Regions from separate parts of the Paenibacillus sp. SSG-1 genome, predicted to be linked through region 1. Evidence: a T-box and tRNA genes for the amino acid it is inferred to sense, from the RefSeq annotation. Region 1 holds a T-box; the other holds one or more tRNA genes.
What was found. A T-box is a leader RNA that pairs with one kind of tRNA and senses whether it is charged. The one in region 1 lies ahead of trpS (tryptophan--tRNA ligase), so its partner is inferred to be a tRNA-Trp.
Positions count from the first base shown of each region.

Region 2: it has a tRNA-Trp gene. The T-box ahead of trpS (tryptophan--tRNA ligase) is inferred to sense a tRNA for this amino acid. The anticodon was not compared.

Region 1 is NZ_MBRK01000001.1:5,481,957-5,485,424, forward strand. Features, by position in the region: gene BCV73_RS25200 (sensor histidine kinase) at 1-450, opposite strand, end outside; T-box leader at 819-1,129, shown strand; gene trpS (tryptophan--tRNA ligase) at 1,447-2,460, shown strand; gene BCV73_RS25210 (LysR family transcriptional regulator) at 2,588-3,454, opposite strand.
Region 2 is NZ_MBRK01000001.1:7,180,213-7,183,680, reverse strand. Features, by position in the region: gene BCV73_RS32825 (PspA/IM30 family protein) at 1-34, opposite strand, end outside; gene BCV73_RS32820 (LiaF transmembrane domain-containing protein) at 113-418, opposite strand; tRNA gene BCV73_RS32815 (tRNA-Leu) at 1,051-1,130, opposite strand; tRNA gene BCV73_RS32810 (tRNA-Arg) at 1,148-1,224, opposite strand; tRNA gene BCV73_RS32805 (tRNA-Cys) at 1,237-1,310, opposite strand; tRNA gene BCV73_RS32800 (tRNA-Gly) at 1,320-1,394, opposite strand; tRNA gene BCV73_RS32795 (tRNA-Gln) at 1,401-1,475, opposite strand; tRNA gene BCV73_RS32790 (tRNA-His) at 1,498-1,573, opposite strand; tRNA gene BCV73_RS32785 (tRNA-Trp) at 1,605-1,678, opposite strand; tRNA gene BCV73_RS32780 (tRNA-Tyr) at 1,689-1,774, opposite strand; tRNA gene BCV73_RS32775 (tRNA-Thr) at 1,778-1,853, opposite strand; tRNA gene BCV73_RS32770 (tRNA-Phe) at 1,877-1,952, opposite strand; tRNA gene BCV73_RS32765 (tRNA-Asp) at 2,010-2,086, opposite strand; tRNA gene BCV73_RS32760 (tRNA-Met) at 2,124-2,197, opposite strand; tRNA gene BCV73_RS32755 (tRNA-Val) at 2,233-2,308, opposite strand; tRNA gene BCV73_RS32750 (tRNA-Glu) at 2,515-2,589, opposite strand; tRNA gene BCV73_RS32745 (tRNA-Ser) at 2,599-2,690, opposite strand; tRNA gene BCV73_RS32740 (tRNA-Asn) at 2,695-2,770, opposite strand; rRNA gene BCV73_RS32735 (23S ribosomal RNA) at 2,876-3,468, opposite strand, start outside.

The DNA.
Region 1 (3,468 bases):
GAAATAAACCCCGGACTTTTTGGACTCCGGATAATAAGGGGCAAAAAAGTAATGGTTGCCGGGATCGTACACGTACAGCGAATAGTACAGCGGCTCGCGCTCATCGCTCTCCTGCGAGTACGAGCTCAGCATGCGCTCCAGCTTCTCGTAGGTTTTCACCCGCTGCAGCACCGTGTCTTTCCCCGTCGTATCCAGCTGCTGGACCACCGAATTCTGAAACACCGTCGCCGTCACCTTGTTAACGGTTTCAATATCGCGGCTGATCAGTTTGAAATTTTGCTTGTTCAGCTCTATATAAGCATTGGTTACATGGCGTTTTAAAATCTGGCCCGCCCTGTTGTTGCCGTACCCGTTCAGAATAAACACGGGAATGACGAGAACCAGAAACAGCAGGATCATCTGCTGCCTGACGTTCATTCTCGCCAGCGGATTGCGGATCCCCCGCTTCATCAGTCATAACACCTCCGGCTTTCCTTCAATATACCAACAATAAAAATGGGGAAGTATGTGCGTTTCTACGACAATCATTCGCGATTGTAAGATATGCCCCAGTAGACAGGCCCATGGGCGATTAGTCCTAGTGTAATTTATTTTCGACGGCTTGCCAGTAAAATTTTATGGAAGTGTTATTGGCGGCCGCGGCGGTGAAATAGCAACGGGATGACAACGTAATAGCGGCGGAATAGCAAAAGGTTAGCAACGGAGTCGTGACCGAAATAGCACCGGGATTGCAATGGGATAGCAACGGAATGGGAGCGAAATAACGGCAGATGCCCTCTTTCCTTCCTCGAAAAAATGAGCTACAATAGTGCAAATCCATTTTCACGATGATGAAGAAGAGTACGCGCGAATTGCGGCCTCACAGAGAACCGGCGGGTGGTGCAAGCCGGTGGCGGCGCGCGCGGAAGTGGGCTTCGGAGTGCCCCGTCTGAACAGGAACGCTTCCCCAAAGAAGCGGACAGTAGGATGGGCGACAGGTCCCCACCGTTAACCGGGGCAGGGTATCGAGGAAGGCATACGCAATTTTTTTTCGTTTAGCGCCGAAATCCGTACCTGTTGAGCAGGGCTGCATCCCTAGAGGATGGCGGCCAATCAAGGTGGCACCGCGGGTTAGAGCCCCGTCCTTGGATAGATCTCCGTCTGGAAATTTTTCAGCATGGAGATCCCAAGGGCGGGGCTTTTTTGGCGTTGAAATGCGCATGGGGACTGGAGACTTGTCTTGAGCTTGACCTAAGGAAGGCATGAGCTTAAGACCCAATCCCGAGCGTGGTATCGGCGTCTATCGCCGGTCCTTCTGCCCGATCAACTTAAGCAAAACTGCATGATTGAAGGAGGTGATGGCCATGGATGACGGCTGGTGGTGGCGTCCCGGGAAGACCGGGCTACTAGACATGATCGCAAATGAAGTTCCGTATACAAAACAATTTCAATTCAGGAGGAATAACCATGACAATTTCAACAAACTCACAACCCAAGGACATTGTCCTTACCGGAGACCGGACGACTGGCAAGCTGCATCTCGGCCATTACGTCGGCAGCCTGAAGAACCGGGTGCAGCTTCAACAGCAGTACGAAACCTATATCATGCTGGCGGATGTGCAGGCGCTGACCACCCATTTTCATACGCCGGAAATGCTGGCCGGAAGCGTGCGGCAGGTGGCGCTGGACTATTTGTCGGTAGGCATTGATCCCGACCAGGCGACGTTGTTCGTGCAGTCGATGATCCCCGAGATTGCCGAGCTGACGGTGTTTTATTCGATGTTCGTGTCAGTCAGCTCGCTGCGCCACAACCCGACGATCAAGAGCGAAGCGGCCGAGCGCGGATACGAGGATCTGTATTACGGTTTCCTCGGCTACCCGGTCAGCCAGGCGGCGGACATCACCTTCTGCAAAGCCACCCTGGTTCCCGCCGGCGATGACCAGATCCCCCATATCGAGCAGACGCGCAAAATCGTCCGGCGCTTTAACGAGCTGTACGCCCCCGTCCTGGTGGAACCGCAAATTATCGTGGGTGAGCGGCTGGATGGGCTCGACGGATCGAGTAAAATGAGCAAAAGCCTCGGCAACGCCATCTCCCTCGATTCCACCACGGATGAGGTCCGCAGCCGGATTCGCAAGGCCCCAACCGATCCGGCGCGCGTGCACAAAACCGATCCCGGCCATCCGGAGGTCTGCACGATTTACGGGTATCACCGGATTTTTCGCCCCGAGGACAGCGGCAATATTCATGACATGTGCACCCGGGGCACGCTCGGCTGTGCCGCCTGCAAAGCTAAAATCACCGGTGCGATCGAAGAGGTGCTCCAGCCGATCCGCGAACGCCGCGCCCGGTATGAACAGCGTCCCGGTGACATCGACGACATCCTGATGGCAGGTACCACCAAAGCCCGCGAGACCGCGCGCCAAACGATGGGCGAAGTGCGGGAGGCTATGGGGATCAACTATTTTGACCGGAGATAAAATCGCAATAAAAATGGGCTGCCCGGAACCCTCCGGTTAGCCCATAGGAGAATATCCGTCCAAGGTGATACGGTAGAAACCGTTCCTTGGGCGGTTTTTTTGATTGGTAATAACGAAGCGGCACGCTTTAAAAGCTCTGGACCAGGAAGTCCCGAAATTCGCGCGCAGCTTGGGATAAATAGCGCTCCTTTTGCCATGCGATTTGGTAAGTGCGCCGGCAGACCGGTTCCTCGATCCGCAGCACATGAAACGAAAATCCGATCCGGTCTACCAGCGTTTCAGGGATAAAGGCGATGCCTACTCCCGCCCGGATAAAATGGCCAACGGCCGAATGCTCATCCACCTCGCACACAATATCCGGCTCAAACCCGGCCTGCCTGCAAAACTGATCCGTCATTTTCCGAAATGGATTGCTGCTCTGGATGCAAATAAAAGCCTCCCCCGCCGCCTCGCTTAACCGGATGCTGCTGCGGCCCGCAAACCGATGTGACGAAGGTACCGCCAGCAAAATTTCTTCCGTCAAAAAGGAAATTCCCTCGATGCCCGGCTGCTCGATCGGTGGGAACGTGATGCACAGGTCCAGCTCCCCGCTTAACAGCTTATCCCGCTTCTCCTGCTCTCCCGCCTGGGAAATTTGCAGCCGGATTCCCGGATGCATCCCCAGAAAATCTCCGATCCGGTCGGAGAAGCATTTATGCGTGGTCGTCGCCAGATTCACCCTGCCCTTCTCCGCTCCCGCCAGATCTTCGAGTTCCCTTTTTCCGTCTTCCAGGGCGTTCAGCGCGGTCTCCACCCTGCGCAAATATGCCCGGCCGAAGGCGTTCAGCTGGATCTGCCGCCCCTTCCGGTCAAACAGCGGCACGCCCAGGTCCTCTTCCAGCCGTGAAATCGTCTTACTGAGGGCAGGCTGGGCAATGCGCAGCTCTTCCGCCGCCCGGGTCATGTGCTCAAGTTCGGCAACTTTGCGAAAATATTGAAGCTGCAGCAGTTCCATCGAAATCCCTCCTT
Region 2 (3,468 bases), 1.7 Mb from region 1:
CGGTGATATCCCGTACCCTGCGAAATACGCTCATCTGTTTTTGCTCCCTCCTTATAAGCTGTGATCGCCTATTCGTTTGATTGTATTTATTAAAGGTAATTCTTTGTTACCGTTACATCCACTTCGACGACTTCTTACCTTTCAGCAGCATAATCCCGAACACTACCAGGGCAATTCCCAGCAGCGGTCCGATGATCCAGGACAGCTTCGCCAGAAGTCCCATGACACCGAATGCGAGGATAATCGTACCGATGACCACCTTACCTCTGCGAATTCCATAATAGCCGAGCACGATCATCAGGATCGGGAAGATCAATCCGATCAGCCTGCCGAATAATGGAGCGAATACTCCCAGGAGCATCAGTGCCCCGATTGCGATCAATACGATCGCCCAACCAGAAGTTTTATTTGTTCTCATGCATTGTCACCGCCTTTCGTTTGTATCAACCTTATGACTCTATTTTAGGTTCAATCCGGGTTTTCCAAAACGGACCCAAGACGGTTTTTAATCCTAGACCTAAGTCGGGGGAAGGCTCGGACCTTAGACGAAGCAAGCTTTTCTGCATGTAACGCGGCAGCCACATCCTCCACTGGCAGCTCCAATTGCCCGTTTATAGGGCATGATCAACACGCTATGGAACTTCAATGAGCAGTTTACTTATACAATGCTTGGGATAGGGAGTCGTTGGAGGCTCTGAGCAAGGGATTTAGCACTTAGCTAAAGAAACATTGAGCCTGCTTAGCCCAGGTAAAGCCGGCTGGAATGGTTTATCAACTTTAATCAAGGATGGGGAAAACGTTCAAAGGGAGTAATGGTATAACGAACGGATTGATCAGAGGATCTTTAAATACCATACAGTCATACAAATAAACGCAATACGAATTAATATGGCTGCCTTTCTGCGGGATATCATCAGGTGGCTGATTAGAAGGAGAAGTGCAAGTGTACAGCAGGATGAGGGATTAACGAACGACGAACGATGGCTCGGTGTACAATGTTAGTCTATACAAGAAAAAGCCTTGGATATTTTCCAAGGCTTTTCTCTATGATGCCGGTGAAGGGACTCGAACCCCCACGGTTTCCCTCACGATTTTGAGTCGCGCGCGTCTGCCAATTCCGCCACACCGGCATATTCAGTTAAAAAAATGGCGCGCCCTAAGAGATTCGAACTCCTGACCTTTTGATTCGTAGTCAAACGCTCTATCCAGCTGAGCTAAGGGCGCATATGAAGTTAATGGAGGCGCCACCCAGATTCGAACTGGGGATAAAGCTTTTGCAGAGCTGTGCCTTACCACTTGGCTATGGCGCCGAAATCAAATGGAGCGGACGACGGGAATCGAACCCGCGACCCTCGCCTTGGCAAGGCGATGCTCTACCGCTGAGCCACGTCCGCTTAAACTGGCTGGGGATATAGGATTCGAACCTATGCATGACGGAGTCAAAGTCCGTTGCCTTACCGCTTGGCTAATCCCCAACAAGATTGTCATTATAAGTTATGGGGCGATCGATGGGACTTGAACCCACGAATGCCGGAGCCACAATCCGGTGCGTTAACCCCTTCGCCACGACCGCCATAATAAAAGATATGAAGCTGTATTTCGAATGGCAGGGGCAGCAGGAATTGAACCCACACTAACGGTTTTGGAGACCGCTGTTCTACCTTTAAACTATGCCCCTATAATAAAACTGGTGGAGGCTGATGGATTCGAACCACCGAACTCGTACGAGAACAGATTTACAGTCTGCTGCGTTTGGCCACTTCGCTAAGCCTCCATATGGTGCCGGCGAGAGGACTTGAACCCCCAACCTACTGATTACAAGTCAGTTGCTCTACCAATTGAGCTACACCGGCTTTTATGCTTATTATTAAATTCATGGTGGCTCGGGACGGAATCGAACCGCCGACACGAGGATTTTCAGTCCTCTGCTCTACCGACTGAGCTACCGAGCCTAATTTTGTTTCTATCAAGAGTATTATTGCAACAAACTAAACTCTCAAGAAAATAAATGGCGGAACCGACGGGATTCGAACCCGCGATCTCCTGCGTGACAGGCAGGCATGTTAGGCCTCTACACCACGGTTCCACGGCCAATTATGTATCTCCATAAATAAGGAGATAAATTGCGGGGGCAGGATTTGAACCTGCGACCTTCGGGTTATGAGCCCGACGAGCTACCGGACTGCTCCACCCCGCGTCATTAAAAAATATTTATTTTCTTTAAAGTATACATGGTGGAGGCTGAGGGGATCGAACCCCCGACCCTCTGCTTGTAAGGCAGATGCTCTCCCAGCTGAGCTAAGCCTCCATAAGAAACACTTTTAATATCTTAGCAGATAAACCACTAAAAAGGCAAGCATTTTTTCTTTGGATTCTCATCCCTGAAGCTAATAATTAAAGTGGTGACCTGTATGGGATACTCTCACTTCGTTCGAGACTGCGATGCATATGCTATCGAAGTAACGCTCCGACGAACCCTTTTTGGATTCTCATCCCTGATGCAAGCAATAAAAGTGGTGACCCGTATGGGATTCGAACCCATGTTACCTCCGTGAAAGGGAGGTGTCTTAACCCCTTGACCAACGGGCCAAACTATAATGGCGGAGAGAGAGGGATTCGAACCCTCGAGACGCTTTTGGCGCCTACACGATTTCCAATCGTGCTCCTTCGGCCAACTCGGACACCTCTCCATAATGGCTCCCCGAACAGGACTCGAACCTGTGACAACTCGATTAACAGTCGAGTGCTCTACCAACTGAGCTATCAGGGAACAATATTTAATTCAAGTGTTTGATCACTTGAAAACTAGATACGAAACGAATCTGCGAATTAATAAGCATATGCTTCCGTAGCAAGCTTTCTTTCAGAAAGCTTTTAGGATAAGCCCTCGACCGATTAGTATTGGTCAGCTCCATGCATTGCTGCACTTCCACCTCCAACCTATCTACCTCGTCGTCTACAAGGGGTCTTACATACTGGGAAATCTCATCTTGAGGGGGGCTTCACGCTTAGATGCTTTCAGCGCTTATCCCGTCCGTACGTAGCTACCCAGCCATGCTCCTGGCGGAACAACTGGTGCACCAGCGGTACGTCCATCCCGGTCCTCTCGTACTAAGGACAGCTCCTCTCAAATTTCCTACGCCCACGACAGATAGGGACCGAACTGTCTCACGACGTTCTGAACCCAGCTCGCGTACCGCTTTAATGGGCGAACAGCCCAACCCTTGGGACCTACTTCAGCCCCAGGATGCGATGAGCCGACATCGAGGTGCCAAACCTCCCCGTCGATGTGGACTCTTGGGGGAGATAAGCCTGTTATCCCCAGGGTAGCTTTTATCCGTTGAGCGATGGCCCTTCCATGCGGTACCACCGGATCACTAAGCCCGACTTTCGTCCCTGCTCGACTTGTAGGTCTCGCAGTCAAGCTCCCTTCTGCCTTTGCACTCTTCGAATGATTTCCAACCATTC